One region of the Streptomyces sp. NPDC006997 genome, then DNA from elsewhere that is predicted to be linked to it. Evidence: riboswitches for the same ligand, from Rfam matches in the RefSeq annotation. Region 1 holds a riboswitch; each other region holds the start of a gene.
What was found. A riboswitch is a leader RNA that binds a small molecule or an ion and turns the genes downstream of it on or off. The one in region 1 is predicted to bind cobalamin.

Region 1 (7,792 bases):
TGGAAGGCCAGCAGGTCCTCCCCGGCCGTCGCGTAGAGCAGCGGCGTGCCCCCGGGGGTGCGGACCACGCCGAACCAGGCGGTCCGCAGCGGCAGCACGGCGGAGTAGCGCTCCCCGGTGACGAGGTCCTGGATCAGCTGGCGCCCCACGGTGTCCTGGTACCGGTTCAGCTCGTCCCGGCTGTCCCTCAGCAGGTACCGGCCCGTGATGTCGGTCCGGAGCGTGTGGTTGACGGGCCAGCGCCCCTTCTGGCCGGTCCACTGCTCCACGTCGAGCCGGATCCGCCAGAACTCGTCGTCCGACGCGCTCGCCCCCAGGGTCCGTCCGGCCGGGTCCAGCGTCACCTCGCTCTGGCCCTCCCAGGCGGCCTCACCCGCGCTGGACCGCGTGGCGTAGACGTCGGCGTCGTCAGCGCTCCGGTGGGCGACCACGGTCAGCCCACCGGTCTTCAGTGCCACCCCCTCCAGGCACTCCCCCGGAGCGAGCAGCCCGTCGGGGAGGGCGGCCTCGCGCTCCCGTACGGCGTCGGCCCCCACCTCGGCCACCCGCAGCCAGTCGGCCAGCTCGTCCCCGTCGCACGGCGCCCTGTCGGCATCCTCGCCGCCGGGCGCCACGGCGTGTACGAGCCCTCGCCCGTCCGGCGAGAAGTCCAGGGTCAGGGTCTCCGAGGCGGCGGGGTCGCGGGGCTTCCAAGCCCACGGCAGCGGATCCCGGACCCGCTCACCGACGTGCCACACCCGCACCGTCCCGTCTCCCGCGCCCGCCGCGACCTGCCGTCCGTCGTCGCTGACCGCCACCTTGTCCACCAGGTCCGGCACCCCGCGCAGCGACACCGTGCGCGGTGTCTCCGTCTCCAGCCCCGACAGCAGGAACACCCGCCGGTTCCGCCGCGGCCCTTCGTGCAGGACGGCCATGTGGTGGCCGTCCGCGGAGGCCGCGATCTCCTGGACCGTGCCCGGCGGCAGGATGCGGTGCGCCGAACTGAGCGAGGCGAGGGACAGCTCGTGGTTCATGAGCGCGGCCCGCGTCTCCGGGGTGTCACTGGTGCGGCGGGCCGCCAGGGCGAGCAGGGCCGCGTCGACGGGGCTGTCCTCGGCCCGGTGTTCCGCGAACTCGACCAGCTGTCCCGCGGCATCGTCCAGCGCCTCCTGTCCCCGGCCCCGGAACTGGTCCCACGCGGCCACCCCCAACAACCCCGCCAGCACCGCCAGGCACGCCACCAACGCCACCCCGGTCCGTCCCCGCCGCACCGAGCGCCGCCGGTGGAGGCGGCTGACGCGGATGAACTCGGTCTCCTCCGGGGAGAGTTCGCCGGGGCGGGTCGACGACCACTCGCGGGCGGCGGTGAGTTCCTGGCCGCGTAACGTCAGATCGACATGTCGACCGCTGTCCTCCCACTCCCGCAACCGGCCGCGCAGCTTCTCGTGCCAGGTGAGGAAGGCGTGGGAGTCGCGGAGCCAGTCGCGCAGGGTGGGCCACTGGCGGACCAGGGACTCGTGGGCGAGGGCGACCGTCTCGCGGCCGGAGCTGTCGCGGGCCAGGACGAGGAGGCGGGTGCGGGCCAGGGACTGGGCGGCGGCGCGCAGTTCGGGCGGGAGGTGGTCGAAGGCGCGGGCGACCCGGGCGTACTCCTTGCCCTTGACCGGGCGCGCGAGGCGTTCGAAGAGGCGGCGGGCCACCGCCGGGTCGGGGCCGCCCGGTGTCTCGCAGACCTTGCGCAGTTGCAGGTCGGCGTAGCGGGACAGCGCCCCCTCCACCCCGCCGATCTCCTGGTACGCGGCATGGGTGAGACGGCCCCGGTCCTGGCGTTCCCAGAGTTCCGCGAGGGCGAACTCCACCAGCGGCAGCGCGCCCGGTTCCGCCCCCGCGTCCGTGACGACCCGCTCGGCGAGACCGGGCTCGAACTCCACGCCGGGCACGGTGTCCAGGGGCCGCCGGACCACCTGGTCCAGCTGGCCCGGGGTCATCGGGGCGACCATCTGGAGGGTGCCGCTCAGGGCCTCCGCCCGGCCGCCGGCGACCAGGTCCTCCAGGGAGGCGGAGCGCAGCGTCGCCAGCACGCGCAGGTGACGTCCCCCGGGGTGGACCGCGCGGGTCATCGGCAGCAGGACGTCCAGCAGGGCGCGGGCGTCGGCCGGGCGGGCGCCGACCGTCTCCTCGAACTGGTCGAGGAGGATGACATGGCCCGACGCGCCCCCGTGCGCCAGGACCCGCGCCCCGAGCAGGACCGCCGTGCCGGTGCGGTCCGGCGCCGCGCACAGGTCGCGGGCCAGCGTCGCCGCGGGCGGGAACTGGACGGCGAGCGCCTCCGCGAGGGTGCGCACCGGGTCGGTGTCCGGCTGCCCCACGAAGTCCGTGACCGTGTGGCCCGAGGACCGCAGGAGCGGGAGCACCCCCGCCCGGACCAGGGACGACTTGCCCACCCCCGAGGCGCCCGCCACCGGCACGAAGGGGTGTGCCGCGAGCGCCGCCGCGAGGCGTTCGCTGTCCGCGCGGCGGGCGAAGAAGACGGCGGCGTCCTGTTCGCGGAAGGGTTCCAGGCCACGGAAGGGCGAGGGGCGCGGGCCCTCACCGAGGCCCAGCAGCAGGGGCGCCGGGATCAGGTACGCCGTCGTCGCGCCGGTGCCGGTGTCCGCGGCGACCGTCATGCCGACGACACCGTCCTGCTCGGCGTCCCACACGGGCGCCCCGCTGAAGCCCTGCCCGATGACGGGGCCGGTGCCGGGCGCGGGCCGGGTGGCCTCCATGGACGTCCACCCCTTGCCGACCGGGGCGCGCAGCCGTCCGCGCACCCACACCCCGTGGTCCTCGGTGCGGGGCGGGAAGCCCAGGACGCGGAACCGGTGGTCCCACACCGCCGTACCGCCCGCGAACCGCACCGGCGCGGTCCCCGGCACCGGCTCCGCCAGGCGCAGCAGGGCGATGTCCCCGCCGCCGTCGCCGCTGACGGGCCGCCAGTGGGTGACGGTGGCCGTGAGACGGGGGGACGGCTCGGGGAGGAGGGGGAAGTCGACGGTGACCGGGGCGGGCGGGGACTCCGGGTCCGTGGCGTCGGTGCCCAGCGCGCTCGCCACCACGTGCGCGCAGGTGCACAGCGTCCGCGGCTCGACCAGGAACCCGCAGCCGGTGACCGCGTCGCCCCCGTCGGCAGGGCGCCAGAACCGGGCGATGGCGTGCGGGAGTTCGCCGTCAGGCGTCGGCATCGCGCTGGCCGGGGACTTCGGGGCCGTCCGGGTTGGTCCACTCCATGGTGACGCTGAAGTGCGCCTCGCTGGAGGCCCGCGCCACCACCACGCCCGCCTCCGCGCTCAGCGTGATGCCGAACTCGACGGTCACCGCGCCGGGCGGCCTGGGCAGCCCACGGGCCCCGTCCAGGACGGCGCCGAGCGCGGGACGGACCCGCGCGAGCGCCTGCTGGAGCGTCTGGGCGGCGCTCCCGACCGTCCCGCCCCGCGACACCCGCCGCACCCCGGCCGGACCGTCGCCCGCCACCTCCAGCAGGACGATCTGACCGTCGTCCAGCAGCATTTCGCCCACGTACGCCACGCCGCGCCGCCTCCCCTCACGTACGGGACATTGCAGGCGCCCGCCGCCGCGCGGACAAGCGAACCGGCCAATCGTGCCCGCTGAAGGTGAATCAGCCGCGAGTCGGTCCGCCCGAACGCGGCGCCGTGGTAGCGGCATCCGCCCGGGTGTGGGCCTCCACACACTCCAGCCTCGCAGGTCAACGGCAAGTTGACTGCCGTTCGGGGGCATGGTGGACTGCCCGAGCCATGTACGGCGGCAGGAGAGGAAGCCCGGTGCGAATCCGGCGCGGTCCCGCCACTGTGACCGGGGAAGACCTTCCCCGGGAGCCAGGAACTCTCACCGCCGGTCTCGTCGAACCAGGGCGTGGACACCCTGAGTGAGGACATATCGCGATGCTCGGCTGCCGCCTGCGGTCCCGCACCGGAGCTACTCCCCCCTTCCCTGACCCCACGGCCGGCTGACCCCCGTGCGTGCCGATCGCGTCTTCGCGTACGGCGCCACCGCCGGTCTCCTCGGTGACCTCCTCCTCGGCGACCCCCGCCGCGGCCACCCCGTGGCCGCCTTCGGGCGTGCCGCGAGCGCCGTGGAGCGGGTGCTGTGGCGCGACCACCGGGGCCGGGGCGCCCTGCACACCGCGGTGTGCGCCGGTGGCGCCGTCACCCTCGGCGCCGTGGCGTCCCGTGCCGTACGGTCCTCCCCCGCCGCCTCCGTCGCGCTGACCGCCGCCGCCACCTGGGCGGTCGTCGGCTCCACCTCGCTCGGCCGGGAGGCCCGCGCCGTCGGGCGCGCGCTGGAGGCCGGGGACCTCGCGGCGGCCCGGGAGCGGCTGCCGCACCTGTGCGGGCGGGACCCGCAGGCGCTGGACGCGGACGGGATCGCGCGGGCGGTCGTGGAGTCGGTCGCCGAGAACACCTCCGACGCGGTCGTGGGCGCCCTGGTGTGGGGCGCCGTCGCCGGGGTGCCGGGACTGCTCGGCTTCCGGGCGGTGAACACCCTGGACGCCATGGTCGGCCACAGGTCGCCCCGCTACCGCCGCTACGGCTGGGCCTCCGCCCGCCTCGACGACCTCGTCGGCTGGCCGGGGGCGCGGCTGACCGCGGTACTCGCCGCCGTGGCGGGGCCGGATCCGCGCGGTGCGGTGCGGGCCTGGCGGGCGGACGCGGACCGGCACCCGAGCCCCAACGCCGGGCCCGTGGAGGCGTCGTTCGCCGGCGCGCTCGGGGTGCGGCTCGGCGGCACCCTGTCGTACGGCGGACGGGTCGAGCACCGGCCCGTCCTCAACGGCGCCGGACGCGCGGTGGCCGTACCGGACATCGGACGGGCGGTACGGCTGTCCCGGCGCGTGGGCGTGCTCGCGCTCGGCGTCTGCGCCGCCGCCCGGCTGCTCACCCGACCAGGGAGGCGTACGTCATGACCGGTGGGGGACTCCTCGTCGCGGGCACCACCTCCGACGCGGGCAAGAGCGTCGTCACGGCCGGGATCTGCCGGTGGCTGGTGCGGCAGGGCGTGAAGGTGGCGCCGTTCAAGGCGCAGAACATGTCGCTGAACTCGTTCGTGACCCGCGAGGGCGCCGAGATCGGGCGGGCGCAGGCCATGCAGGCCCAGGCGTGCCGCGTCGAGCCGACCGCGCGGATGAACCCCGTCCTGCTCAAGCCCGGCGGGGAGCAGTCCAGCCAGGTGGTGCTGCTGGGCAAGCCGGTCGGCGAGCTGAGCGCGCGCGGCTACCACGGCGGGCGGCAGCGGCGGCTGCTCGGGACGGTGCTGGACTGCCTGGCCGAGCTGCGGGGCACGTATGACGCGGTGATCTGCGAGGGTGCGGGCAGTCCCGCCGAGATCAACCTGCGCCGCACCGACATCGTGAACATGGGCGTCGCCCGGGGCGCCCGGCTGCCCGTGCTGGTCGTCGGGGACATCGACCGGGGCGGTGTGTTCGCCTCGTTCTTCGGGACCGTGGCACTGCTGTCCCCCGCGGACCAGGAGCTGGTCGCCGGGTTCCTCGTCAACAAGTTCCGGGGCGACGTCTCCCTCCTCGAACCCGGCCTCGACATGCTGCGCGGCCTCACCGGGCGGCGGACGTACGGCGTGCTGCCGTACCGGCACGGGCTCGGTATCGACGAGGAGGACGGGCTCCGGGTGTCCTTGCGCGGGACGGTGCGGGAGTCGAACGTCGCGCCGCCCGTCGGGGAGGACGTGCTGCGCGTCGCCGTCTGCGCCGTCCCGCTGATGTCCAACTTCACCGACGTCGACGCGCTGGCCGCCGAACCCGGCGTCGTCGTGCGGTTCGTGGACCGGCCGGAGGAACTGGCCGACGCGGACCTGGTGGTCGTACCCGGGACCCGGGGGACGGTCCGCGCCCTGGAGTGGCTGCGGGAGCGCGGGCTCGCGGAGGCGCTCGTGCGCAGGGCGGCCGAGGGGCGGCCGGTGCTCGGCGTCTGCGGGGGCTTCCAGGTCCTCGGGGAGCGCGTCGAGGACGAGGTGGAGAGCCGCAGGGGCTTGGTGGACGGGCTCGGAGTGCTGCCCGTACGGGTGCGGTTCGCGCGGGAGAAGACGCTCACCCGGCCGGTCGGCGAGGCCCTCGGAGAGCGGGTCGAGGGGTACGAGATCCACCACGGGGTCGCCACCGTGGAGGGCGGCGCCCCCTTCCTGGACGGCTGCCGGGTCGGCCAGACCTGGGGCACCCACTGGCACGGCTCCCTGGAGTCGGACGGCTTCCGGCGGGCCTTCCTGCGCGAGGTGGCGGACGCCGCGGGCCGCCGCTTCGTCCCCGCCCCCGACACCTCGTTCGCCGCGCTGCGCGAGGAGCAGCTCGACCGGCTCGGCGACCTGATCGAACAGCACGCGGACACGGACGCGCTGTGGCGGCTCATCGAGTCCGGCGCGCCACCAGGACTGCCCTTCATCCCACCGGGAGCGCCCGCATGAGCACAGTGTTGTTGTTGTCGACCGCCGACACCGATCTGCTGGCGGCGAGGGCCGCCACCGGCGCCTCGTACCGGATCGGCAACCCGACCCGCGTGGACGTGGCGACCGAGCTGCCCGCGCTGCTCGACGGCGCCGACCTGGCCGTCGTACGGCTGCTGGGGGGCAAGCGCGCCTGGGAGGACGGGCTGGCCGCGCTGAAGGCGTCCGGGAAGCCGACCGTGCTGCTCGGTGGGGAGACCGTGCCCGACGCCGAGCTGATGGCGGAGTCCTCGGTGCCCGCCGGGGTGGTAGCGGAGGCGCTGCGCTACCTCGTGGAGGGCGGGCCCGCCAACCTCACCGAACTCGCCCGGTTCCTCTCCGACACCGTGCTGCTGACCGGCGAGGGGTTCGAGGAGCCGCGGAAGATGCCGGAGTACGGCGTCCACGGCGGACGGGCGGTCCTGGACGGCCGGCCGACCGTCGGCGTGCTCTTCTACCGCGCCCACGAACTCAGCGGCAACACCGCCTTCGTGGACACCCTCTGCGACGCGATCGAGGCGAAGGGCGCCAACGCCCTCCCCGTGTACTGCGGTTCGCTGCGCGGCGCGGACGCCGGGCTGTACGAGCTGCTGGGCCGGGCGGACGCCCTCGTCGCCACCGTCCTCGCGGCGGGCGGCACGCATGCCTCGCAGGCGTCGGCGGGCGGCGACGAGGCGTGGGACGTCGGCGCGCTGGCCGACCTGGACGTGCCGGTGCTGCAAGGGCTCTGCCTGACGTCGTCCCGGGCTGCCTGGGAGGCGTCCGACGCCGCCCTCTCCCCCATGGACGCGGCGATGCAGGTGGCCATCCCGGAGTTCGACGGGCGGCTGGTCACCGTGCCGTTCTCCTTCAAGGAGCAGGGCCCGGACGACGTCCCGGTGTACGTCGCCGACCCCGAGCGGGCCGCGCGGGTCGCCGGGATCGCCGTACGCCACGCCCGGCTGCGGCACAAGCCGAACGCCGAGAAGCGGATCGCGCTGGTCTTCACCGCCTACCCCACCAAGCACTCCCGCGTCGGCAACGCGGTCGGCCTGGACACCCCCGCCTCGGCGGTCCGGGTCCTGGACGCGCTGCGGGACGCCGGGTACGGCGTCGAGGGCCACCCCGACGACGGTGACGAGCTGATCCACCGGCTGATCGAGGCCGGTGGCCACGACGTGGAGTGGCTGACGGAGGATCAGCTGGCGGCGGCTCCGGCACGGGTGCCGCTGGCCGACTACCGGGCGTGGTTCGACCAGCTCGACCCCGAGCTGCGGGAGGCGATGCTGGAGGCGTGGGGCGAGCCGCCGGGGTCGCTGTACGTCGACGGCGACGACATCGTGCT
Region 2 (7,792 bases), on a different contig from region 1:
TGCGGGCGCTGGCGGAGGCGGGGTTCGCGCAGAACGAGGAGCTGAAGAAGATCTCGGCCTGGGCGGCGATCCTCTTCGCGCCGACCCTGGTCGGCACGATCTACGGCATGAACTTCGACCACATGCCCGAACTGCACTGGCTGTTCGGCTACCCCTTCGCGATCGCCCTGATGGGGGTGGTCTGCGTCAGCCTGTACGTCGTCTTCAAACGGCGCGGCTGGCTGTAGGCGCCCGGAGGCCGACCGGCGCCCCACGGGCGCGGACGCCCGCGCCGGAGCCGGGGATCAGCTCCGCCGGGGCAGGTCACCGGAGCAGGTGGCGCGGCCGAACTCGCCCGCCGCCGTGGCGCCCTGGACGTGCCTGCCACGGACGGCGACGGCACAGCGGGCCTCGCCGCCCTGCTCGCCGAGGGTGATGGAGACGACCGCCTCCCGGCCCAGGGGCACGTCGACGGTCTTGCGCCACGGCAAGGTGGCGGACCTGACGACCACCGCCTTACCGGACTCGCTGCGGGCCTGGTAGGTGATGTCGGCGGTGCCGGTGCCGGTCACCTCGTAGGTCACCGCGGCGGTGGGGACCTTGCGCTCCGGCTCGTCGTCGTCCCCGCCGGTTCCGGCCGTGATCCCGTAGCCGACGAGCACCGCGCACGCGGCGAGTACCCCCCCGGCGATCTTCAGCCCCGAGCGGTCGGGCCGCCCGGCTGGGGACCTGGACCCGTCGGGCCCGGATGAGGGCTCCGACTCGGGCTCGGGCCCCGTCGCCGTCCGTTCCGTGACGTCCATGGGAATTTCCCCTCCGCATAGCAATTCGCCCCGTCTCCGGGCGACGACCGGGGGCTTTATACCTGACGCCGACACCCGCCCGCCACTGTGCGGACAATTCAGACAACGCATTGCCGTTTTGCCGCCAACTGCCTGGACAGTCTCATCGATTGACTTGGCATCAGTCAGCTGACTAAGAATTCCGGCGTCATTCCCCTGGCATTTTCCTGGCACCAGGGACACGTCTGGGGAACGGCATTTTCAGCCAGGTTCCAAGATAAAGGTTTGGCGTGAGACCCAGACTGGGAAGCGTTACGGCCTGCTTGGTGGCGGCCGCGGTGATGAGCACCGCGCTGCCCCAACTCGCCTACGCAGCAACGACGTCGGACGGCGATGACGGCGAGGGAGTCGTCGACACCGTCAGAAGCTGGTTCACCGGCGACGACACCGACGCTCCCGAGCCGCCCTCGCACGACGAGGCCGGGATAGCCGACCGGCAGAAACTGCCCAAGGGAAAGAACGCCCCCAAGGCCAAGCGCGTCAAGGAACTCAGCGGTCGTCGCAGTGCGAATGCCCGCTTCTGGCAGCTTTCCGACGGACGCGTGCAGGCGGAGGTCTCGGCCACGCCGACCGGCTACCGGTCCGGTAAGTCCTGGAAGGACATCGACACCACGGTCCGGGAAAGCGACCGTAGGGGATTCGAGTTCTCCAACACCAGCAACGCGACGCGCAGCTGGTTCGGTGTGGACGCGGAGCGGCTGCTGCGGGTGGAGTCGGCGGACGGGCACGCCGTCACCGTCGGCCTTCCGCAGGCCGGGGAACTGCGTCCGGTCGCCGAGGGCGACGTCGTCACCTACCAGGACGCGGTGTCCGGCGCCGACCTGTCGTACCAGGTCGGTCCGGGACGGGTGAAGGAGAACATCGTCCTGGACCGGGCCCCCGACGGGCCGCTCACCTTCACGTTCACCCCTCGGTGTCCACGGACGGTGACCCCGTCGAGGACATCGCGGAGTCCCTCCGGTCTGCGGGCTGGAGCACGCGTGCGGGCGGAGCCGGTCCGCTGCTCCTGTCCGGGGACACTCCGGCGGAACACCCCGCGTACGGGGTGCCGGTGCAGAGCTACGAGGCCTTCACCTGCCTCGATCGGCCGGAGGTCTGTGCGGAGTTCGAGAAGGTGGCGGAAGGCGGCGAAGAGGACCTGTTTCGTGGCCACCTTCATGCCCTACGTCTGAGCGTCCCGCCCCGTCCCCGTACCGACGACGGGGCCCCGGTCAGCCTGACGCTGACCGGGGTCCCGTCGGTTTGACCGGGTCTCCTCCCGGGGTGCCCGAGGGTGGGACGCGGAGTGTGAGACAGGGCACCTCCGGGCGTCCGAGTGCGCCGGTGTGCGGGTGTGCGCCCGCATTCGCGCCCCTGATGCCCGCTTGTCACCACCCCCGGGGGCCGATTACTGTCACCACGCCTTGGTGAACGGGAAATCCGGTGTGATGCCGGTGCGGCCCTCGCCACTGTGATCGGGAAGTCCGGCTCCAGCCCCCAGGGGCAGCCACTGGGTCCTTTCTTCGGACCCGGGAAGGCGGAGCGCGGGCGGTGGTACCCGTCAGCCAGGAGACCGGCCAAGGCGCGTCAACCATCCACGAGGTGCTGGAGAGGGTCTGCTGAGCCATGCACATAGCCGAGGGTTTCCTACCTCCGGCGCACGCGATCGCCTGGGGTGTCGCGTCCGCGCCGTTCGTCGTCCACGGAGTCCGGTCACTCACCCGTGAGGTCAGGCAGCACCCCGAGAGCACCCTGCTCCTCGGGGCGTCCGGCGCCTTCACCTTCGTCCTGTCCGCGCTGAAGCTGCCCTCGGTGACCGGCAGTTGCTCGCACCCCACCGGCACCGGTCTGGGCGCCATCCTGTTCCGGCCGCCGGTGATGGCGGTGCTCGGCACCATCACGCTGCTCTTCCAGGCGCTGCTGCTCGCGCACGGCGGGCTGACCACGCTCGGCGCCAACGTCTTCTCCATGGCGATCGTCGGGCCGTGGGCCGGGTACGGCGCCTACCGGCTGCTGCGCCGCCTCGACGTGCCGCTGATGGGCGCCGTGTTCGGCGGCGCGTTCGTCGCCGACCTGTCCACGTACTGCGTCACCAGCGTCCAGCTGGCGCTGGCCTTCCCCGACCCGAGCAGCGGGTTCCCGGGCGCGCTCGGCAAGTTCGGCTCCCTCTTCGCCGTCACGCAGATCCCGCTCGCGGTGAGCGAAGGGCTGCTGACGGTGCTGGTGATGCGGCTGCTGGTGCAGTCCAGCAAGGGCGAGCTGACGCGGCTCGGGGTGCTGGTCACCGGGGCGCGGACGCGGCAGGCCCGACAGGAGACCGGGGCGGTGACCCGATGAGCCGGAACGCGAAGATCAACCTCGTACTCCTCGCGCTGGTGGCGGCGCTGGCCGTGCTGCCGCTGGCCCTCGGCCTCGGCGACGACAAGGACGAGCCGTTCACCGGCTCCGACGGCCAGGCGCAGTCGGCGATCGCCGAGGACCACCCGGACTACGAACCCTGGTTCTCCCCGCTGTACACACCGCCGTCCGGGGAGATCGAGTCGGGCCTGTTCTCCCTCCAGGCGGCGCTCGGCGCGGGCGTCCTCGCCTACTACTTCGGGCTGCGCAGGGGCAGGCGCCAGGGCGAGGAGCGGGCCCGGACCGCGGCCGCCGGACCCGCCGACCCCACCGCCGGACGGGACTGACCGCCGGTGCTGCCGATCGACGCGGCGGCGCACAGCAGCCGCTGGCGCCGCCGCCATCCCGTGGACAAGGCCGTGCTCGGACTCGGTCTGACGGTGCTCGCGATCTCGCTGCCGCCCTGGCCGGGCGCGGCCCTGGTGCTGCTGACCGCGCTGGCGCTGCTGCTCGGCCCGGCCGGGGTGCCGGGCCGTCAGCTGTGGCGGGCCTACAGGGTGCCGCTGGGCTTCTGTGCGACCGGCGCGGTCACCCTGCTCGTCCAGGTGGGCGGCCCGGACGGGTTCGTCTCCCTCGCCGCCGGCGGCCCGGCGCGCGCCGGGGAGTTGCTGCTGCGGACGTCGGCGGCGTCCCTGGGCGTGCTGCTGTTCGCCTTCACCACACCGATGTCGGACCTGCTGCCGCGCCTGGTGCGGGCCGGGGTGCCCGCACCGGTCGTCGACGTGGCGCTGGTGACGTACCGGATGAGCTTCCTGCTGCTGGACTCGGTACGGCTGGTCCGCGCCGCGCAGGCCGCCCGGCTCGGCCACACCACCCGCGCGGCGACCTGGCGGTCCCTGGCGGGGCTCGGGTCGACGGCGTTCGTGCGGGCCTTCGACCGGGCGCAACGGCTCCAGACCGGCCTCGCCGGACGCGGCTACGACGGCTCCCTGCGGGTGCTGCTCCCCGAAACCCGCGTCTCCCCACGCTTCACCGGCGCCAGCCTGACCCTGCTCGCGGCCGTGGCCGCCCTGACCCTCGTACTCGAAAGGCCACTGACATGAGCGAGCCCGCACTGGTCGCCCTGCGGGGCGTGTCCTTCGGCTACGAGGACGGGCCGACCGTCCTCAGCGGCCTCGACTTCGACGTCCACGAGGGGCGTGCGCTCGCCCTGCTCGGCCGCAACGGCAGTGGCAAGACGACCCTGATGCGGCTGCTGAGCGGTGGACTGCGCCCGCGCGAGGGCCGGTTGACGCTGGAGGGGCGGCCGGTCGGCTACGACCGGAAGGGGCTGACCCGGCTGCGGACGACCGTGCAGCTGGTGGTGCAGGACCCGGACGACCAGCTGTTCGCCGCGTCCGTCTCCCAGGACGTGTCCTTCGGGCCGCTCAACCTGGGGCTGCCCGACGCGGAGGTGCGCGCCCGGGTCGACGAGGCGCTCGCCGCGCTGGACATCACCGCGCTGGCGGACCGGCCCACCCATCTGCTCTCCTACGGCCAGCGCAAGCGGACCGCGATCGCGGGCGCGGTCGCGATGCGGCCGAGGGTGCTCATCCTCGACGAGCCGACCGCGGGTCTCGACCCGGACGGGCAGGAGCGGCTGCTGACCACCCTGGGCGGGCTGCGGGCCACGGGGACGACGGTGGTGATGGCCACCCACGACGTGGACCTGGCGCTGCGCTGGGCCGACGACGCGGCCCTGCTGACCCCGTCCGGCGCCCACACCGGCCCCACGGCTCGGATGCTGGCCCGCACCGACCTGCTCGGTCAGGCGGGGCTACGGCTGCCGTGGGGCATCGCGGCGGCCCGGCTGCTGCGCACGAGGGGCCTGCTGGCGGAGGATGCCGCGGGGCCGCGCACCGCGGAGGACCTGGCAGCGCTCGCGGGGGCGGCGGGGTGAGGGCGGCTCAGCCCCACTTCTGACGGTCCGTGCGGTCGCAGGGCAGGGCGCGCAGGCCGGCGGCGGCGTCGGTGAGGCAGTGGTGGGTGACGGCGTTGCGGATCTCGACGGAGTGGTCCCGCAGCGGGGTGACGGTCCACCGCTGGGTGGGGTACTCGCCGCAGTCGGCGGGGCGCGGCCCGTGGTCGCCGTGGTCGAGGCAGGCTCCGGTGGCGTGGTTGCGGAGCCGGGTGGTGCCGTCGTCCGCGGTGGCCACCGTCCACCGCTGGTAGTTGAGGGCGTTGCAGGGGTAGGAGCGCAGCCCGTGGTCCAGGCTGTCGTCCAGACAGGCGCCGGTGGCACGGTTGACGAACATGCGGCCCGCGTCGGGGGACCGCTGGGCGCCGGCAGCGGTGTCGGCCGCCGGGGCGGGGTCGCCGGTGGCGGGCAGGAGCAGGGCGGTGAGCGCGCCGCCCAGCAGGGCACCGGCGAGGGCTCCGGCGCCGGCGTACCGCCAGCGGTGGCGGGGACGGTGCCCGGGGTCGGGGCCGGGGCCGGGGTCGGCGGCGGGGTCGGCGGCGGGTCCGGGTGGTGGGGGCGGGGGCGCGGCGGGCTGGCTGCGGTGGGCCGCCTCCCACAGGGACCGGTACTCCGTGGGGTCCGCCTTCAGGGCGACGCAGAGGTCGCGGACGGTGGACCAGGGCGGCACCGTGCTGCCGCGGAAGTAGCGCGACAGGGACGAGTCGCTGATCCGCACCTCGTCCTCCAGCGCGCGCAGGGTGCGGCCCGAACGCTGCTGGAGCGCGCGCAGGGCGCCGCCGAGGGCGCGTGCCGGGTCGTCGTCCGGGGAGACCTTGCCGACGGGCATCTCCGAGTCCTCCACGCCGGGCCGCCCGGGTGCTCCCGGTGGCCGTCCGAAATCCCGGGACGTCTACGTCCCCGCAGGTCAGAACCTTAGGGATCCCGACATCAGTGAAGCAAACGGGACAAGCTTGCGAAGGGTGACGGACCCTCACAGACTCGGATCACCGCGCTCCCCGGAACCGTCCGGGACCGCGTTCGGGCCGCGCCGTCGAGACGTGTGCGCGGCCAACCCCAGACGCCGTCACGTCAGTTCGTCGTGTCCGCCGCGTCTGCCGACCGACAGGAGCACACCATGCACCGCACCTCCGCACGCCGACGGCTGCGCCCCGCCCTCGTCGCCCTCTGCGCGTCCGCCCTGCTGCTCGCCGCGGGCACCGCCCCCACGCAGGCCGCCGAGCCGGAGCCGTCCGGGTTCCAGGCCGTCCAGGTCGACAAGGCGGACGGGACGCCGACCGGCGGCGTCATCCCGTGCGACTGGGGCGTCCGGGCCCACTGGACGGAGGGGAACCCGGCCGACCTGACGTACTCGGCCCGCTTCTGGTGCCCGCCGGTACCGGACGGCCCGGAGCTGGCGGGCTTCGTGGAGGCGTCCCTGTGGGGGGCGGACGGTGAGGTGAGGGAGATCGCCCCGCGGGCGGACGTCGTGCCGTACGACCCCTCGGAGACGGTCAGTGAGTCGACGGTGCGGGTGAACCGGCCGAGCACGCAGTTCGCCCGGCACACCTCCTGGGTCCAGTTGCTGTCGGTGGACCCCACCAAGGTCTGGGTCTGGGGAGCGCTGCCCGAGGGCTGTGACGGGACGGGCTCGCCGATCGCGTCCTGCGAGATCGACAGCGACCTGTTCACCGTCGAGTAGCGGGCCCGCCGCTCAGCTGATCTCCTGTTCCGCCCAGATGATCTTGCCGCGTGGGGTGTACCGGGCGCCCCAGCGGTGGGCCAGTTGGGCTACCAGGAAGAGGCCGCGGCCGCCCTCGTCGGTGCTGCGTGCGTGGCGCAGCCGGGGGGCGGTGCTGCTGGCGTCGGATACCTCGCAGGTCAGCCGGGCGTCGCGGAGCAGGCGTAGGCGGATGGGCGGTTCGGCGTAGCGGACGGCGTTGGTGACCAGTTCGCTCACGATGAGTTCCGTGGTGAGGGCCAGGTCCCAGAAGCCCCACTCCTCCACCTGGCGGGTGGCGCGGGCCCGGACGTCGGCGACGGCGGCCGGGTCCGCCGGCACGTCCCAGGAGACGACGTGGTCGGCGCCGAGGGCGTGGGTGCGGGTGAGCAGCAGCGCGATGTCGTCGGCCTGCGGTACGGGGACCAGCCGCCGTACGACCGACTCGCACAGGGCGCGCAGGTCGGGCTCGGGCCGGGCGAGGACCTCGCCGAGGCGGTCCATGCCGCGGCCCATGTCGTGGTCGGCGCCCTCGATGAGGCCGTCCGTGTAGAGGCCGAGGAGGCTGTTCTCGGGCAGTTCGACCTCCATCGCCTCGAAGGCCATGCCGCCGAGGCCGAGCGGGGGCCCGGCCGGGGGCTCGGGGAAGGACACCGTGCCGTCGGGGGTGACGACGACGGGCGGCGGGTGTCCGGCGCGGGCCATCGTGCAGTGCCGGGTGACCGGGTCGTAGACGGCGTACAGGCAGGTCGCGCCGAGGAGCGGGGTACGGGTGCCGTCGCCGGGTTCCTCCTCGCCGAGCCGGAGGACCAGGTCGTCGAGGTGGGCCAGCAGGTCGTCCGGCGGCATCTCCATGTCGGCGAGGGTCTGTACGGCGGTGCGCAGCCGTCCCATGGTCGCCGCGGCGGCGAGTCCGTGGCCGACGACGTCGCCGACGACCAGGCCGACCCGGCCGCCGGAGAGCGGGATGACGTCGAACCAGTCGCCGCCGACGCCGCC
Region 3 (7,792 bases), on a different contig from region 1:
TCTCGAAAGCGGCCCGTCGCGTCGCCCGCCGCAGCGCCCGCAGCACCGCCGGACCGAGGACGACGGTCAGGACGACGGTGACGACGGCGCGTCCCAGGTCCCAGCCGAGCGAGGTCGCCAGGCAGTAGGCGACGAAGCGGGCCAGGTTGGCGGCCACCGAGGCGTCGGCGTCGAACGCGATGTCGGACGCGTTGGTGTCCATGAACGTCCAGCCCGCCAGGTTCATCACCGTGCCGTAGGCGAAGGCGGCCAGGAAGCCGTAGCAGGCGAGCAGCCCCAGCTCCGCCCGGCCGCGCAGCCGGTCCGGGCCCGGCAGCAGGCCCGCGCCCATCGTGAACCAGCCCATGGACAGCATCTGGAACGGCAGCCACGGCCCCACCCCGCCGGTGAGCAGCGCGGAGGCGAACATCGTCACCGAGCCCAGCACGAAACCGAAGCCCGGGCCCAGGACCCGGCCGCTGAGCACCATCAGGAAGAACATCGGCTCGATGCCCGCCGTGCCCGCGCCGACCGGCCGCAGTGCCGCGCCCGTCGCGGCCAGCACGCCGAGCATGGCGACCGCCTTGGGGCCGAGCCCGGACTCGGCGATCGTCGCCGCGACCACCGCGACGAGCAGCACCAGCAGCCCCGCGAACAGCCACGGCGCGTCCTTGGCGTGCGCGGCGACCTGCGACTCGGGCGGCACGAGGAACGGCCAGCCGACCGCCGCCACCCCGACCGCGCTGACCAGCGCCAGCGCGGCGAGCGACCGCGGGCCGAGCCGGACGGCGCGGGCCTGCCGGTCCGGGTGCGTCATGCGAGGGCCTCCTTCACCTGGGCCACCGTGAGGTACGGCCGGGGGGCCAGGATCTTGGTGACCTGTGGCGCGAACGACGGTGACGAGACGACCACGTCCGCCGTCGGGCCGTCCGCGATCACCTCGCCCTCCGCGAGCAGCACCACCCGGTGCGCGATCTCCGCCGCCAGCTCCACGTCGTGCGTGGCCAGCACGATCGCGTGCCCCTCGGCGGCCAGCCCGCGCAACACCCCGACCAGCCGCGCCTTGGCCGCGTAGTCCAGACCGCGGGTCGGCTCGTCGAGGAGCAGCAGCGGCGGCCGGGCGGTCAGGACGACCGCCAGGGCGAGCGCGAGCCGCTGCCCCTCGGACAGGTCCCGGGGGTGCGCGGCGTCGCCGACCCCCGGCAGCAGCGCCGAGACCAGCTCACGGCAGGTGCCCGGCGCGGCGCCCGCGTCCTCGTCGGCGGCCCGGCACTCGGCGGCCACCGTGTCCGCGTACAGCAGGTCACGCGGCTCCTGCGGGACGAGACCGACCCGGCGTACGAGGTCACGCGGCGCCGTCCGGTGCGGGGCCGCGCCCCCGACCCGCACCGTGCCCGACGTCGGCTCGACCAGGCCGACCAGGGCGGACAGCAGCGTGGACTTGCCCGCGCCGTTACGGCCCATCAGCGCGACCGTCTCCCCGGGGGAGACGCCGAGCCCGACACCCCGCAGGGCACGCACCCGCCCCCGGTCGACGGCGAGCGCCTTCACCTCGGCGGCGAGGGGGGACGCCTGCGATGTGCCGCCCCGGGGGCGGCGCCCGCGCAGGAAGCGGGGGAGGACGGAGGCGCGGGGGGAGGGGAGCGCGGCGGGGGACGTCCCGGGGCGGTCCGGCTCGCGGTGGGTGTCCGCCGGTGCGGGGCCCGCCGGGGCCGTACCGTCCAGACGGTCCCGCAGCGCCCCCGCGCGGCGGCGGGCGTCGCGGACCGTCAGGGGGAGCGGGGACCAGGCCGCGAGCCGGCCCAGGGCCACCACCGGCGGGAGCACCGGGGAGACGGCCATCACCTCGGCCGGGGCGCCCAGCACGGGCGGCGCGGCCGGGGCGGGCAGGAGGAGGACCTGGTCGGCGTACTGGACGACCCGTTCCAGCCGGTGTTCGGCCATCAGGACCGTCGTACCGAGGTCGTGCACGAGCCGTTGGAGGACCGCGAGGACCTCCTCCGCGGCGGCCGGGTCGAGGGCCGACGTCGGCTCGTCGAGGACCAGCACGCGCGGGTGCGGCGTCAGCACCGAGCCGATCGCCACCCGCTGCCGCTGCCCACCGGAGAGCGTGGCGATGGGCCGGTTCCGCAGGTCGGCGAGGCCGAGCAGGTCCAGGGTCTCCTCCACCCGGCGGCGCATCACGTCCGGGGCGAGGCCCAGCGACTCCATGCCGTAGGCGAGTTCGTCCTCGACCGTGTCCGTCACGAAGTGCGCCAGCGGGTCCTGGCCCACGGTGCCCACCACGTCGGCGAGTTCGCGCGGCTTGTGGGTGCGGGTGTCGCGGCCCGCCACCGTGACCCGGCCGCGCAGGGTGCCGCCGGTGAAGTGCGGGACGAGCCCGCTCACCGCGCCCAGGACGGTCGACTTGCCGACGCCCGACGGGCCGACCAGCAGGACGAGTTCGCCCTCCGGCACCTCGAAGTCCAGGTCGCGGACGGCCGGTTCGGCGGCGCCGTCGTAGGTCACGGTCACGTCTTCGAAGCGGATCACGGCAGTTCCTTCTCCGGTGCGGGGGTGACGAAGGCCGGGAGCAGCCCGACGAGGACGGCCGCGGCGGGCCACAGCGGCAGCTCGGGCGCGACCAGCGGGACCACCCCGGGCCGCAGTGCCGCGGGGTCCCGGTCCCCGGCGAGCACCAGCAGCGCGGCGACGGCCGCCCCGGACCCGGCGACCAGCCAGGCCCGCGCGCCCCACGGGTCGGGGCGGTACCGGGTGCGCGGGGTGCGCCTGCCGCCCAGCCACAGCCCGGCCAGCGCGGCACCGAGCCCGGCCAGCAGCACGGGCAGCCCGTACGTGCCGCCCGCCGCCGTCAGCACCCCGTACGTGCCCGCGCAGACGCCGAGCAGCCCGCCGAGGGTGAGCGTGGCCGTCGTACGGCGCACCGCGGCGGGGACGGCGGCGGTACGGCCGTAGCCGCGGGCGTCCATCGCGGCGGCGAGGGCGACCGAGCGTTCCAGGGCGCCCTCCAGGACCGGCAGCCCGACCTGGAGCAGCCCCCGCACCCCCGCGTCCGGTCGGCCCCGCAGCCGCCGGGCGGCACGCAACCGCCGCGCGTCGGCGACGAGATGCGGCGCGAAGGTGAGCGCGACGACCACCGCGACGCCCATCTCGTACAGCGCGCCCGGCAGCGACTTCAGCAGCCGGGTGGGGCTGGCGAGGGCGTTCGCGGCGCCGACGCAGACCAGCAGGGTGGCCAGCCGCAACCCGTCGTACAGGGCGAACACCACCGCCTCCGCCGTCACCCGGCCGCCGAGGCGGATGCCCTGCGCCCAGTCCGGCAGCGGGACCTCGGGCAGGGTGAGCAGGACGTGGGTGCCGGGGATGGGCGAGCCGAGCGCCACCACGAACACCAGCCGGATCAGCAGCACGGCCAGCGCCAGCTTCACGAACGCGCCGTAGGACCGCGCCCAGGGGGCGTCCGGGCGCCGCGCGGCGACGACGTACGCGGAGACGGCGACGAGCAGGGCGAGCAGCAGCGGGTTGGTGGTGCGGGTCGCCGCGGTCCCCAGGGCGAGGGACCACAGCCACCACGCCCCGGGGTGGACGGCGGCCCGCTCACCCACGGCGGCGGACCTGCCACACCGCCGCCGCGGCGAGCACGGCGACGACGGCACCGCCCGCGAGCAGCCCCAGCGAGGGACCCTCGTCGGTCTCCTCGGTCTCCTCGGTCTCCGTGGCGCCGCCGCCCTTGCCCGCCGTGGATATCTGCTCACCGCACCCCCGCCGCGGATACCCCGCGATGGCGCACAGCAGCGCGTTGGTGTCGTAGCGCAGGGGTTTCGCCACCGCGGCCAGGGCCTCGGCGGTGCTGGCGTCGGTGGGGACGCTGGCGCAGACCGCGCGGCGGGCGGGCGGCGCCTCGCCGGAGGGCGCGTCGGCGCGGGTCCCGAAGTCCAGGACGAGGGCGATCCGCTTGCGGTCGCCGCGCTCGGGCGTCGTCCCGCAGATCGCGGTGAAGTCCGCCCCGCCGCGCGGCCGGTCGGCGTCCGCGGAGTCCTCGCTCACGGCGAACCGGAAGCCGTGGACGGCGCCGTCGGAGGGCCGCACCTGCGACGGGCCCTGGGTGGCGTAGGTCCACCGGCCGTCCTCGCGCTCCCAGAACGACCAGTAGCGGTAGCCCGCGGCCTGCGCCGGGACCGCGCCCGCGAGCGCGGTCAGCAGCGCGGCGAGGACGAGCGCGGAGAGGGCCGCGGCGCGGCGGCGCGGCGTCACGACCGCGACTTCCCGCGGCCGCTGACCAGGAAGCCGATGCCGATGCCGGCGACGAGGAAGACGCCGACGGTCCACAGCACGCCGACGCCGAAGTCGTCGTCGCCCCCGGCGTCCTTCTTGTCCTCGGCGGCCTCCGTGGTCTGGGTCGCCGAGGCATCCGCGGCCCGCGGGGCCGGGCCCGTCGCGTTCAGCCGCTTCACCAGGTCGTCGCCGCTGCCGTCGAAGTCGCGGACGTCGAAACCGGCCGCGTCGGCGGCGAGGATCAGCTGCGCGTACGCCGCCGGTCCGGACTGCTTGGCCCAGCCCTGGTAGTGGGCGCCGAGCCAGCGCATCGCGTCGGCGGCCTCGTCGGCGTACCCGGCGGTGGCGAGGGCGAGGACCGCGTCGGCGGTGTTGCCGTAGTCCGGCTGGTCCTCGGCGCCGGGCAGGGCGGACAGCAGGTGGCCGTCCTTCGCGAGGGCGGTGTGCAGGTGCGCGGCGCCGTTGCGGGCGGCCTGCTCCGGGTCGGTGGCCTGCGCGCAGGCCGGCTCGGTACCGGCGGGCTTCGCGGCGGCGCCGGTCAGGCCCTTGCCGAGGGCGCCGACGACGGCCGCGGCGGTGGCGTCGTCGTTGGCGGCCAGCTTCCCCTTCTCGTCGGGCTGGTAGGCGAAGGCACCGCCGCCCTTCCCGCCGCAGGGTATGGAGAGGCCCAGCAGGGCGTCGTACGGCGACTTGCCGCCCTTGACCGTCTCGCCGGGCTGTTCGCCGACCGCCGCGAGGGCGCCGATGACGACGGAGGTGGAGTTGGCGTCGCTGGGGCCGCCGGGCACGTAGCCCCAGCCGCCGTCCTTGTTCTGTACGGACTTCAGCCAGCCGACGGCCTTCGCCGTCACCGCGTCGTGTCCGCCGAGCGCCGCGAGGGCCTGCACGGCGGCGGCGGTGTTGTTGGTGTCGACGGCGGTCTTGGCGTCGCAGTCCTTGCCCGGGTCGGCCCGGTAGGGCGCGAAGGAGCCGTCGGCGCACTGCTGCCCGGTGAGCCACTCCACGGCCGCGGCGGCCGGGGTGACGCCCACGGTGTCCTGGGCGAGCAGTGCCAGCGACTGCCGCCACACCCCGTCGTAGGTGGGGTCGGCGGTGCCGTACAGGGCGGTGGGCAGCGAGGCGGACGGCGACGGGTCGGCGGCGTGCGCGACCGGTGCCGCGACGGCGCCGGTCAGGACGGCGGCGGCCAGGACCACTGCGCTGCGGCGGATGTTCATGATCGGCGGGTGCCTCTCTGTGCTGCGCGGGCAGCCGGGCAGCAGGGGGCACCCCCGGCGGCTCGGCTCCGTATGCCTCGACGGTGCCGCGCACCCGCGGGACGCGGGCGCGCTTGAGCCGGTCACGGTTCCGTACCGGGCAGTCCGGCTCACCGGCCTTGCGGCGGTTCACGGTTGCGGGTCAGCGCCGGAATTGCACCGGCTTCCCCCCGTACGGGTGTGATGACGACCGGGCCATGCTACCGGGCCGTAGCCCGCCCGCCGCCTGCCGGTCGCCTGTACGGCCACGTACGCGACGGTCTCGCCGCCCGCCACCGCCTGCTGGGCGGCGGGGAACAGGTTTTCCCGTCCGAGGACTGGCATCCGGCGCGGTGTCGGATTTACCCTATTTACAAGGCCTACGAGACGAGTGAGGGAGTTCGACCGGAGTAGCCGACTCTGGCGAGACACCGGGCAGTACGGGTATCCGCCGGTGCCGACGTCGACGGTCGGGCTGAGAGGCCGGAAGGGCGTACGGCCGCGAGGCGCGCGTTCCGGAAGGCGACCCCCAGCGACCTGATCCGGACAATACCGGCGAAGGGAACCCGCCTCGTAGGTCGTTTCGCGTGCCCGTTCAGGGCGTGCCGGACTCGCTCTCCGTGAGGTCGATCAACCGGCACGCCGTCTCGATGTCGATCCTGACCTGGGCGATGGAGGCGCGGCCCGACAGCCAGGTGGTGAGGGCCGAGTGCCAGGTGTGCTCGATGACGCGGACGGCGGCGAGCTGGTCGGCGGTGGGCGGGGTGGTCAGGCCCATGGCGTCCAGGATGATCGCCGTCGTCTGGCGGGAGACCTGGTCCACCTCGGGGCTCACGCTGCGGTCCGCGAAGGTGAGGGCCCTGACCATCGCGTCGGCGAGGTCCGGCTCGCGCTGGAGGGCGCGGAAGGCCCGCATCAGGGTCTCCGTGACGCGCGCGGCCGCCGTGTCGCCCGCGGGGGGTTTCTCGCGCAGGGTGGCGCGCATGTGGTCGAGCTGGTCCCGCATCGTGGCGACCAGGAGGTGGATCTTGGAGGGGAAGTAGCGGTAGAGGGTGCCGAGGGCCACCTGTGAGGACTCCGCGACCTCCCGCATCTGCACCGCGTCGAAGCCGCCCCGGCTGGCCAGTCGCGCCGACGCGTGCAGGATCCGCCGCCGCCGGGCCGCCTGCCGTTCGGTGAGCGGCGGTGTGCCGGGGGACGCTGTGCCGACGTCCGCTCCGGCCGCCTTGCCCACGTTCTCCACCCTGCCCACTCCGCCCTGCCCCGCCGTGGCGCGAATCACCTGATCCACTGGTCACAGCGCCCCTACCTGCCGGTAGATTCGGAGCTTCCGAACGATCAAGTCTGCAACTTGTTCTAGATTAGCGTCGCGTCGTAGGCTCGCGCAGTGCAGGGAGAAGGGGGCCCAGAGTGACCGCTGAGGCCAGTCAGGCGGGTCCCCGCCAGGACCTGGCGTCCGACGGCTTGCGACCGCTCCGCATCGCACTCCTCACCTACAAGGGCAACCCGTTCTGCGGGGGCCAGGGCGTCTACGTCCGGCACCTCTCCCGCGAACTGGCCCGCCTCGGCCACCGCGTCGAGGTCATCGGCGCCCAGCCCTACCCCGTCCTCGACGCCCTCGACGGCTCGGACGGCCCCGGTGGCCCGACCCTCACCGAACTCCCCAGCCTCGACCTCTACCGCCAGCCCGACCCCTTCCGCACCCCGGGCCGCCACGAGTACCGCGACTGGATCGACGCCCTGGAAGTCGGCACGATGTGGACCGGCGGCTTCCCCGAGCCGCTCACCTTCTCGCTGCGCGCCCGTCGCCACCTGCGCGCCCGCCGCGGCGACTTCGACGTCGTCCACGACAACCAGACCCTCGGCTACGGCCTGCTCGGCGACCTCGGCGCCCCGTTGGTCACCACCGTCCACCACCCCATCACCGTGGACCGGCAGTTGGAGCTGGACGCGGCCGGGAGCCGCGCCCGCCGCTGGTCCGTGCGGCGCTGGTACGCCTTCACCCGGATGCAGAAGCGCGTCGCCCGGCGGCTGCCCTCCGTCCTCACCGTCTCCGGCACCTCCCGCGCCGAGATCGTCGAACACCTCGGCGTCCGCGAGGACCGCGTCCACGTCGTGCACATCGGCGCCGACACCGACCTGTTCTCGCCCGACCCGTCGGTGCCGAAGGTGCCCGGCCGGATCGTCACCACCTCCAGCGCCGACGTCCCGCTCAAGGGCCTGGTCTTCCTCGTCGAGGCGCTGGCCAAGGTGCGCACCGAGCACCCCGGCGCCCACCTCGTCGTCGTCGGCAAGCGGCCCGA

Region 2: it holds a riboswitch for cobalamin, as region 1 does, so the genes downstream of both, ABZ659_RS21860 (energy-coupling factor ABC transporter permease) here and ABZ659_RS05010 (cobalamin biosynthesis protein) in region 1, are expected to answer to the same signal.
Region 3: it holds a riboswitch for cobalamin, as region 1 does, so the genes downstream of both, ABZ659_RS12475 (prenyltransferase/squalene oxidase repeat-containing protein) here and ABZ659_RS05010 (cobalamin biosynthesis protein) in region 1, are expected to answer to the same signal.

What each region holds. Positions count from the first base shown of each region.
Region 1 is NZ_JBEYHH010000004.1:67,213-75,004, forward strand. It holds gene ABZ659_RS05000 (trypsin-like peptidase domain-containing protein) at 1-3,203, opposite strand, end outside; gene ABZ659_RS05005 (CU044_2847 family protein) at 3,190-3,546, opposite strand; cobalamin riboswitch at 3,741-3,885, shown strand; gene ABZ659_RS05010 (cobalamin biosynthesis protein) at 3,995-4,942, shown strand; gene ABZ659_RS05015 (cobyric acid synthase) at 4,939-6,450, shown strand; gene cobN (cobaltochelatase subunit CobN) at 6,447-7,792, shown strand, end outside.
Region 2 is NZ_JBEYHH010000021.1:73,060-80,851, forward strand. It holds gene ABZ659_RS21845 (magnesium and cobalt transport protein CorA) at 1-227, shown strand, start outside; gene ABZ659_RS21850 (hypothetical protein) at 285-782, opposite strand; gene ABZ659_RS21855 (hypothetical protein) at 1,088-1,993, shown strand; cobalamin riboswitch at 2,209-2,397, shown strand; gene ABZ659_RS21860 (energy-coupling factor ABC transporter permease) at 2,427-3,137, shown strand; gene ABZ659_RS21865 (energy-coupling factor ABC transporter substrate-binding protein) at 3,134-3,484, shown strand; gene cbiQ (cobalt ECF transporter T component CbiQ) at 3,491-4,240, shown strand; gene ABZ659_RS21875 (ATP-binding cassette domain-containing protein) at 4,237-5,076, shown strand; gene ABZ659_RS21880 (helix-turn-helix domain-containing protein) at 5,084-5,923, opposite strand; gene ABZ659_RS21885 (hypothetical protein) at 6,212-6,775, shown strand; gene ABZ659_RS21890 (SpoIIE family protein phosphatase) at 6,788-7,792, opposite strand, start outside.
Region 3 is NZ_JBEYHH010000010.1:86,965-94,756, forward strand. It holds gene ABZ659_RS12455 (ECF transporter S component) at 1-796, opposite strand, end outside; gene ABZ659_RS12460 (ATP-binding cassette domain-containing protein) at 793-2,511, opposite strand; gene ABZ659_RS12465 (CbiQ family ECF transporter T component) at 2,508-3,584, opposite strand; gene ABZ659_RS12470 (SCO2322 family protein) at 3,577-4,233, opposite strand; gene ABZ659_RS12475 (prenyltransferase/squalene oxidase repeat-containing protein) at 4,230-5,471, opposite strand; cobalamin riboswitch at 5,592-5,720, opposite strand; gene ABZ659_RS12480 (TetR family transcriptional regulator) at 6,085-6,732, opposite strand; gene ABZ659_RS12485 (glycosyltransferase family 4 protein) at 6,900-7,792, shown strand, end outside.